2 regions of the Streptomyces sp. NPDC048436 genome follow, and region 1 is predicted to be linked to the other one. Evidence: riboswitches for the same ligand, from Rfam matches in the RefSeq annotation. Region 1 holds a riboswitch; the other holds the start of a gene.
What was found. Region 1 has a riboswitch for glycine ahead of gcvT (glycine cleavage system aminomethyltransferase GcvT). Riboswitches for the same ligand answer to the same signal wherever they lie in the genome.

Region 1 (3,786 bases):
GGTACGCCGACCGTGCCGTCCGGATTGACCGCGATGCCGAGCTGCGGGGGCAGGCCGCGCGCGAACTCCACGGCGGGTGCCACCGTGCGGTCCATGCGGCCGCCGGTGGCCTGCTGGAACTGCTGCTCGGAGCTGAAGACGGGGACGTACGCCTGGCCGTCGATCTCCAGCGTGGGCAGGTCGAGGGTGCCGCTGTCCGGGGTGCCGCCGTTCGGCAGCGGGATCCAGAGGTGGCTGCGGCCGAGCACCTCGACGATGCGGGCCCCCGCGGACGCCTGAGGCGCACCGGGTGTGCCCAGGGATGCCGCGAGCACCTCTTCGAGTTCGTTGCCCGGCCATCCTCCGTAGGGATGGGCGTGCGCCTGCGCCGGAAAGTCCATCTGTCCTACCCCTGCTCTGTCCCGCTCTGCCTGCGGCACGACCCTAGCGCGGCGGGCAAGTCAGTTCTCGAAGCCGATCCCCCGCAGCACGCCCGCCGCCGTCCGGTCGAGCAGCACCGCCGAGCCGCAGCCGCGCGGCAGATCGCCCCGCTCGGCGGCGCCGACGAGGCGGCCGACCGTCCTGCGGTGACGCGCGAAGGCGTAGCGCGACACACCGCGCCCGCGCTCCACCTGGCCCTCCATGGCGGTGTCCGGCGGCACGTCGAGAAGGAGCAGATGCAGGGTCGTGCCGCGCCGCACGGCCTCGCGGGCCAGCCAGCGGCGCACCCAGGCCTGGGTGCCGCAGTCGTGCACGACGACGCTCTCACCGGAGCGCAGGGCGCGGCGCAGGCCCGCGTAGTGCGCGAGACGGACGAGGGGGCGGTAGACCGCGTACGGCAGGAGGCGCGGCATGCGCAGGGCCCAGCGGTCGCGGGTGTCCTGGGAGTCGATGCGCGGGCCCGTCACGGCTCTGCGCATCAGCGTGGACTTGCCGCTGCCGGGCAGCCCGGAGACAACGACCAGATCGCCCTCGCCGAACGTCAGCCGGTGCGGGCTGTGGCCGGTCCGCTGCCTGAGGTCCCGGACTATGGCCGTGGGCAGGGGGCCGCAGCTCTCCCTGGCGGGGGCGGCGGCCTGTTTGGGCAGGGCCACCCCTGTGTTGGTCGCGTAGACACTGGTCCTGCGCACCGTGATCGGCCTCCCCATAGCGGTCACGTACCTGCTTCCCGCAGCTTCTCCGGCAAGTGTAAAGAGAAGGTAATGCGGCACAAGGGCATTACTCGACTGGCACTGCCCTGTGACGCAGCCGCGTGCAATGATGTGCGCGCAAACTCCATACAGGCCGTTTGAATCCGCGCGGGAGAGTTCCCGGTGACCGTCGTACGACGTTCCGGGGCGCCGAAGGAGCAAGTCCCTCCCTTGAATCTCTCAGGCCCCGTACCGCGCGGGCGAGGCACATCTGAAAAGCGGGCCGCCCCGGCGGCTCCACCCAAGGTGCAAGTCATGGCCTCCTGTACGAGACGTACGGACAGGTCGTGGTGAACCTCTCAGGTTCCGATGACAGATGGGGAGGATCGACCTCGCCCGTCATGCCCTGGGAGTTCCACATATGAGTACCGCCCCCCGTCTGACAGCCCTTGATGCCGTGCATCGGGCGCTCGGCGCGACCATGACCGACTTCGCGGGCTGGGACATGCCGCTGCGCTACGGCAGCGAGCGCGACGAGCACATCGCCGTACGCACCAAGGCCGGTCTCTTCGACCTCTCCCACATGGGCGAGATCACGGTCACAGGACCCGAGGCCGTGGACTTCCTGAACTTCTCGCTCGTCGGCAACATCGGCTCCGTCGGTGTCGGCCGCGCCCGCTACACGATGATCTGTGACGCGGACGGCGGGATCCTGGACGACCTGATCGTCTACCGCCTCGGTGAGACCGAGTACATGGTGGTCGCCAACGCCTCCAATGCCCAGACGGTCCTGGACGAGCTGACCGGCCGCTCCGGGGCGTTCGACGCCGAGGTCCGCGACGACCGCGACGCGTACGCCCTGCTCGCCGTCCAGGGCCCCGAGTCCCCCGGCATCCTGAAGTCACTCACGGACGCCGACCTGGACGGCCTGAAGTACTACGCGGGCCTGCCCGGCACGGTCGCGGGCGTGCCCGCGCTGATCGCCCGCACCGGCTACACCGGCGAGGACGGCTTCGAGCTCTTCGTCGCCCCCGGTGACGCCGAGAAGCTCTGGAACGCGCTGATGGAGGCGGGCGAGCCCGTCGGTCTGGTCCCGGCCGGGCTCTCCTGCCGCGACACGCTCCGTCTGGAAGCGGGCATGCCGCTGTACGGGCACGAGCTGACCGCCGGTCTCACGCCCTTCGACGCGGGCCTCGGGCGGGTCGTGAAGTTCGAGAAGACCTCGCGGTCCGATGACTTCGTGGGGCGCGCGGCGCTCGCGGCCGCCGCCGAGCGCGCCGAGACCGCTCCCCCGCGCAAGCTGGTGGGCCTGATCGCCGAGGGCCGGCGCATCCCGCGTGCGGGCTTCCCGGTGGTCGCCGACGGCGAGGTCATCGGCGAGGTCACCTCCGGCGCCCCCTCGCCGACGCTGGGCAAGCCGATCGCCATGGCGTACGTCGACGCGGCGCACGCGGCTCCCGGTACCGAGGGGGTCGGCGTCGACATCCGCGGCACGCACGAGCCGTACGAGGTCGTGGCGCTGCCGTTCTACAAGCGCCAGAAGTGACACCCCGCACAACCGCCTCGTCCATCAGCACTCCCCCGCGTACAGGAGAATTCAGGTCATGAGCAACCCCCAGCAGCTGCGTTACAGCAAGGAGCACGAGTGGCTGTCGGACGCCCAGGAGGGCGTCTCGACGGTCGGCATCACGGAGCACGCGGCCAACGCGCTCGGTGACGTCGTCTTCGTGCAGCTCCCGGAGGTCGGCGACACGGTGACCGCGGGCGAGACCTGCGGCGAGCTGGAGTCGACCAAGTCGGTCAGCGACCTGTACTCGCCGGTGACCGGTGAGGTCGTCGAGGCCAACCAGGACGTCGTGGACGACCCGTCGCTGGTGAACTCCGCGCCGTTCGAGGGCGGTTGGCTCTTCAAGGTCCGGACCACGGAGGAGCCGAAAGACCTGCTCTCCGCGGACGAGTACACCGAGTTCTCCGGCAGCTAAGGATCTCCCCGATGTCGCTTCTCAACACCCCTCTCCACGAGCTGGACCCGGATGTCGCCGCCGCCGTCGACGCCGAGCTCCACCGCCAGCAGTCCACCCTGGAAATGATCGCGTCGGAGAACTTCGCTCCGGTCGCCGTCATGGAGGCCCAGGGCACGGTCCTCACCAACAAGTACGCCGAGGGCTACCCGGGCCGCCGCTACTACGGTGGCTGTGAGCACGTCGACGTCGCCGAGCAGATCGCGATCGACCGGGTCAAGGAGCTGTTCGGCGCCGAGTACGCCAACGTCCAGCCGCACTCCGGCGCCTCCGCCAACCAGGCCGCCCTCTTCGCGATCGCCAAGCCCGGCGACACGATCCTCGGCCTGGACCTCGCGCACGGCGGCCACCTCACCCACGGCATGCGCCTGAACTTCTCCGGCAAGCAGTTCAACGTGGTCCCCTACCACGTGGACGAGGCCGGTCTGGTCGACATGGCCGAGGTCGAGCGCCTGGCGAAGGAGAACAGCCCCAAGGTCATCATCGCGGGCTGGTCCGCCTACCCGCGTCAGCTGGACTTCGCCGAGTTCCGCCGGATCGCCGACGAGGTCGGCGCGTACCTGTGGGTCGACATGGCGCACTTCGCCGGGCTCGTCGCCGCCGGTCTGCACCCGAACCCGGTGCCGTTCGCGGACGTGGTCACCTCCACCACGCAC
Region 2 (3,786 bases), on a different contig from region 1:
GGCCCGTGGTAGACCGCGTACATCCCGGCCATGACGGCGAGCAGCACCTGGGCCGTACAGATGTTGCTGGTCGCCTTCTCGCGGCGGATGTGCTGCTCACGGGTCTGCAGCGCGAGCCGGTAGGCCTTGTTCCCCTCGGCGTCGACGGAGACGCCGACAAGCCGTCCGGGCAGGCTGCGCGCGAACTTCTCACGTACCGCCATGTATCCGGCGTGCGGACCGCCGAAGCCCATCGGCACACCGAAGCGCTGCGTCGTTCCGACGGCGATGTCGGCGCCGAGCTCACCGGGCGAGGTGAGCAGCGTCAGCGCGAGCAGGTCGGCGGCGACGGAGACGACGGCACCGATCTCGTGCGCCTGCTCGATGAGCGGCTTGATGTCGCGTACGGCACCGGAGGCACCGGGGTACTGGATCAGTACGCCGACGACACCGCGCTCGGCGATGTCCGCCGGGATGCCCTCGCTCAGATCGGCGACGACGACCTCGACACCGGTCGGCTCGGCACGGGTCTGGATGACGGCGATGGTCTGCGGCAGGGCGTCGGCGTCGACGAGGAAGACGCCGTTCTTGACCTTGCCCATGCGCCGCGAGAGCGCCATGGCCTCGGCGGCGGCGGTCCCCTCGTCGAGCAGCGAGGCACCGGAGGTGGGCAGTCCGGTCAGCTCGGCGACGACGGTCTGGAAGTTGAGCAGCGCCTCGAGACGACCCTGGGAGATCTCGGGCTGGTACGGGGTGTAGGCGGTGTACCAAGCGGGGTTCTCCATGACGTTCCGCAGGATCACCGGCGGAGTGAAGGTCCCGTAGTAACCGAGCCCGATCATGGAATCGAGAACCTGGTTACGGTCCGCGAGGGAGCGCAGCTCGGCCAGCACCTCGGCTTCGGTACGCGCTCCGGGCAGGTTCAGCGCCTCGGCGTTCTTGATCACATCCGGTACTGCGGCGGCGGTCAGCTCGTCGAGCGAGCCGTAACCGACCTGCGCGAGCATCTTGGCCCGTGCTTCCCCATCGGGACCGATGTGCCGCTGCTCGAAGGGGATGCCCTGTTCAAGCTGGGAGAGCGGGATGCGATTGGTGGCGGTCATTGCGGAGGCCTCCTGGTCTGACGCGACCTGCGAGGGGCACCACGGCGCGGGTACCCGGACGGCCTCCCCCTCTGTCATCTCAACCTGAGAGCTTCACCGGGGCCAGGCCCCGCGAGAGGCGCCGTCCCGGCTTTCACCGTCGGTGAGGGAAGGTTTCGGCCGTGCCGGCCCGTCGCCCGCCCTGCTTTCCAGAGTGACCTCGTCCGTGCGGTACAGGGGCCTGAGAGATTCCGGGGAGGAGTTGCTCCTTCGGCGCCTCCGGTATCACCACCGGAGAGCTCTCCCGCACGGGGTCAGCAGCCATGCGCCAGCCTACCAGCGAGGACAAGGCCGATCCCTCGAGTGGCCGCCTGCCCCGAAGTGCTCTTTCGTAGTGATTACGAACGAACAAGGATGAGTTACGCACCGAGTTACGCACCACTTCGACAAGCCTCGACCAGTTGGAGGGACCGTGCAGACCGACATCGATCCGCGCAACCTGATCGGCCGCAAGGCTTTCGACCGGAACGGGGCCAGGATCGGCACGATCGACGAGGTCTATCTCGACGACGCGACCGGCGCTCCTGAGTGGGCGGCCATACGCACGGGCCTGTTCAGCCGGGACGCGTTCGTCCCCCTGGAACCCAGCGAACTCACCAGCGAAGGCACCCTGCGCATCCCCTTCGAGCGCTCCCTGATCAAGGACGCCCCCGACTTCGGCGTGGGCCGCCACCTCTCCCCCGAACAGGAACTGCAGCTCTACCACCACTACGGCCTGGACACCACACCTCCCCCGGCCACGCCCCCGCCGGACAAGGACTTCGGCCACATAGCGGGCCAGGAAGACCCCTGATCCCGCACCGGCCGCCCCAGCCGCCCCACTGACCCCGCAGAGGCCGGAACCCGACGGCCACAGTCCTCACTGCGCCTCCAAGGCCTCCGGGGCCTCCAGGCCCTCCTCAGAGGGCGCCACCAAGGGCAACGGCTCCGCGGGCTCGAGCGCCGGGTCATCCGTCCGGAAGGTCCGCACCCGCCCCGGCGCCGACACCGGCGTCTCGAAGCGCACCGTCACGCGCCCCAGGCCACTGCCCTGCACCCACCCGTGCCCGTACTCGGCATGCCGCACATCGTGCCCGGCGGCCCACCGCCGCTCCGCGGGCACGACCGGCACGGCAGGCACAACCGGCGTGACCGGCACCTCCACGGCCCCGCCCACGCTCTCCCCCGGCGCCTCCCCGCCCCGCTCCTCCCCCTGGTCTTCCGCCTCCCGCGCCTCCTGAGCCTCCACGGCCTCGGCCTCAGCCTGCGCCTGGGCGAAGAGATCCTCCTGCGTGTAGTCGGCGAGCCCCGTGACACCCACCCCGAGGAGCCGCACGCCTCCCGTGGTGTCCACGGACTCCAGGAGCCGCGCGGCGGCCTCCCGCACCACTCCGGGGTCGTCCGTGGGCCCACGCAGCGTCTCGGACCGTGTCAGCGTCGAGAAGTCAAACCGCCGCACCTTCAGGACAATGGTCCGCCCCGAGTGCCCCGCCGCCCGCAACCGCTCCACACACCGGTCGGCAAGCCGCGCCACCTCGCCCCTGACCCGCACCCGGTCATGGATGTCCACGTCGTATGTGTCCTCGACGCTGACCGACTTGGTGTCCCGCTCGGCCACCACGGGCCGCTCGTCCCGCGCCAGCGCCATCGCGTAAAGCGCACTCCCGTGCGACTTCCCCAGGAGCCGTACGAGCTCGTCCTCGCCCGCCCCCGCGATCTCCCCCACGGTCAGAATCCCGCCCCGCCGCAGATGGTCCCCGGTGGCCGGCCCGACACCGGGCAGCGTCCGCACCGACATCGGCGCGAGCAGGTCCCGCTCGGTCCCCGGCTCTATCAGCCGCAGCCCATCGGGCTTGGCCTCCTCCGAAGCGATCTTCGCCAGCATCTTGGACGCGGCGAGCCCGACCGACCCCGTAAGCCCCGTCACCGCCTTGATGTCCGCGCGGAGCCGCTCCCCCACCGCCAGCGCCGACGCCCTGTCGTCGGCCACGCCGCCCGCCTCCAGGTCGACGAAGGCCTCATCCAGGCTGAGCGGTTCCACCAGCGGCGACAACCGCCGAAGCAGCGTCATCACCTGCTCGCTGACCTCTCGGTAGAGCCCGAAACGCGGCACCAGATACGCGGCATTGGGTGCCAGGCGCCGCGCCTGCCCCATGGGCATCGCCGAGTGCACACCGAACTTCCGCGCTTCGTACGAAGCCGTCGCCACCACACCCCGCGGCCCGAGACCGCCCACCACCACGGCTTTTCCGCGCAGACTCGGCTTCGCGGCCTGCTCTGCAGACGCGTAGAAGGCATCCATGTCGAGATGCAGAATCGTCGGCGCGGTTCTCACACCTCTGATGCTGCCCTACGCCACTGACAACGCCCCCTCGCGCCCGCCCCAGCACCCCGCGACGAGCGGCCGGCTCGCCTCACACGGCCCGGTTGCGCCGCCGCGCGAGCTCATCGGCGGGGTTCTGCCGCACCAGCGTCTCGCCGGTGTCGATCCGCTCCCCGTGCAGCTGCGAGAGCGCACCTTCCACATCCCGCCACACGACACCCACGGCGATCCCGAAGATCCCCTGACCGCCCTGGAGCAGATCGTGGACCTCGTCCGGCGACGTGCACTCGTAGACGGTCGCACCGTCGCTCATGAGCGTCATCCGCTCCAGATCCTGGAACCCGCGGCCACGCAGATGCTGGA

Region 2: it holds a riboswitch for glycine, as region 1 does, so the genes downstream of both, gcvP (aminomethyl-transferring glycine dehydrogenase) here and gcvT (glycine cleavage system aminomethyltransferase GcvT) in region 1, are expected to answer to the same signal.

What each region holds. Positions count from the first base shown of each region.
Region 1 covers NZ_JBICXP010000004.1:513,195-516,980, reverse strand. The annotation lists gene ACGFX9_RS17190 (enhanced serine sensitivity protein SseB) at 1-380, opposite strand, end outside; gene ACGFX9_RS17185 (AAA family ATPase) at 441-1,115, opposite strand; glycine riboswitch at 1,269-1,374, shown strand; gene gcvT (glycine cleavage system aminomethyltransferase GcvT) at 1,531-2,655, shown strand; gene gcvH (glycine cleavage system protein GcvH) at 2,714-3,091, shown strand; gene glyA (serine hydroxymethyltransferase) at 3,103-3,786, shown strand, end outside.
Region 2 covers NZ_JBICXP010000010.1:254,133-257,918, forward strand. The annotation lists gene gcvP (aminomethyl-transferring glycine dehydrogenase) at 1-1,082, opposite strand, end outside; glycine riboswitch at 1,281-1,378, opposite strand; gene ACGFX9_RS30335 (PRC-barrel domain-containing protein) at 1,534-1,914, shown strand; gene ACGFX9_RS30340 (DNA polymerase IV) at 1,981-3,435, opposite strand; gene ACGFX9_RS30345 (MerR family transcriptional regulator) at 3,515-3,786, opposite strand, start outside.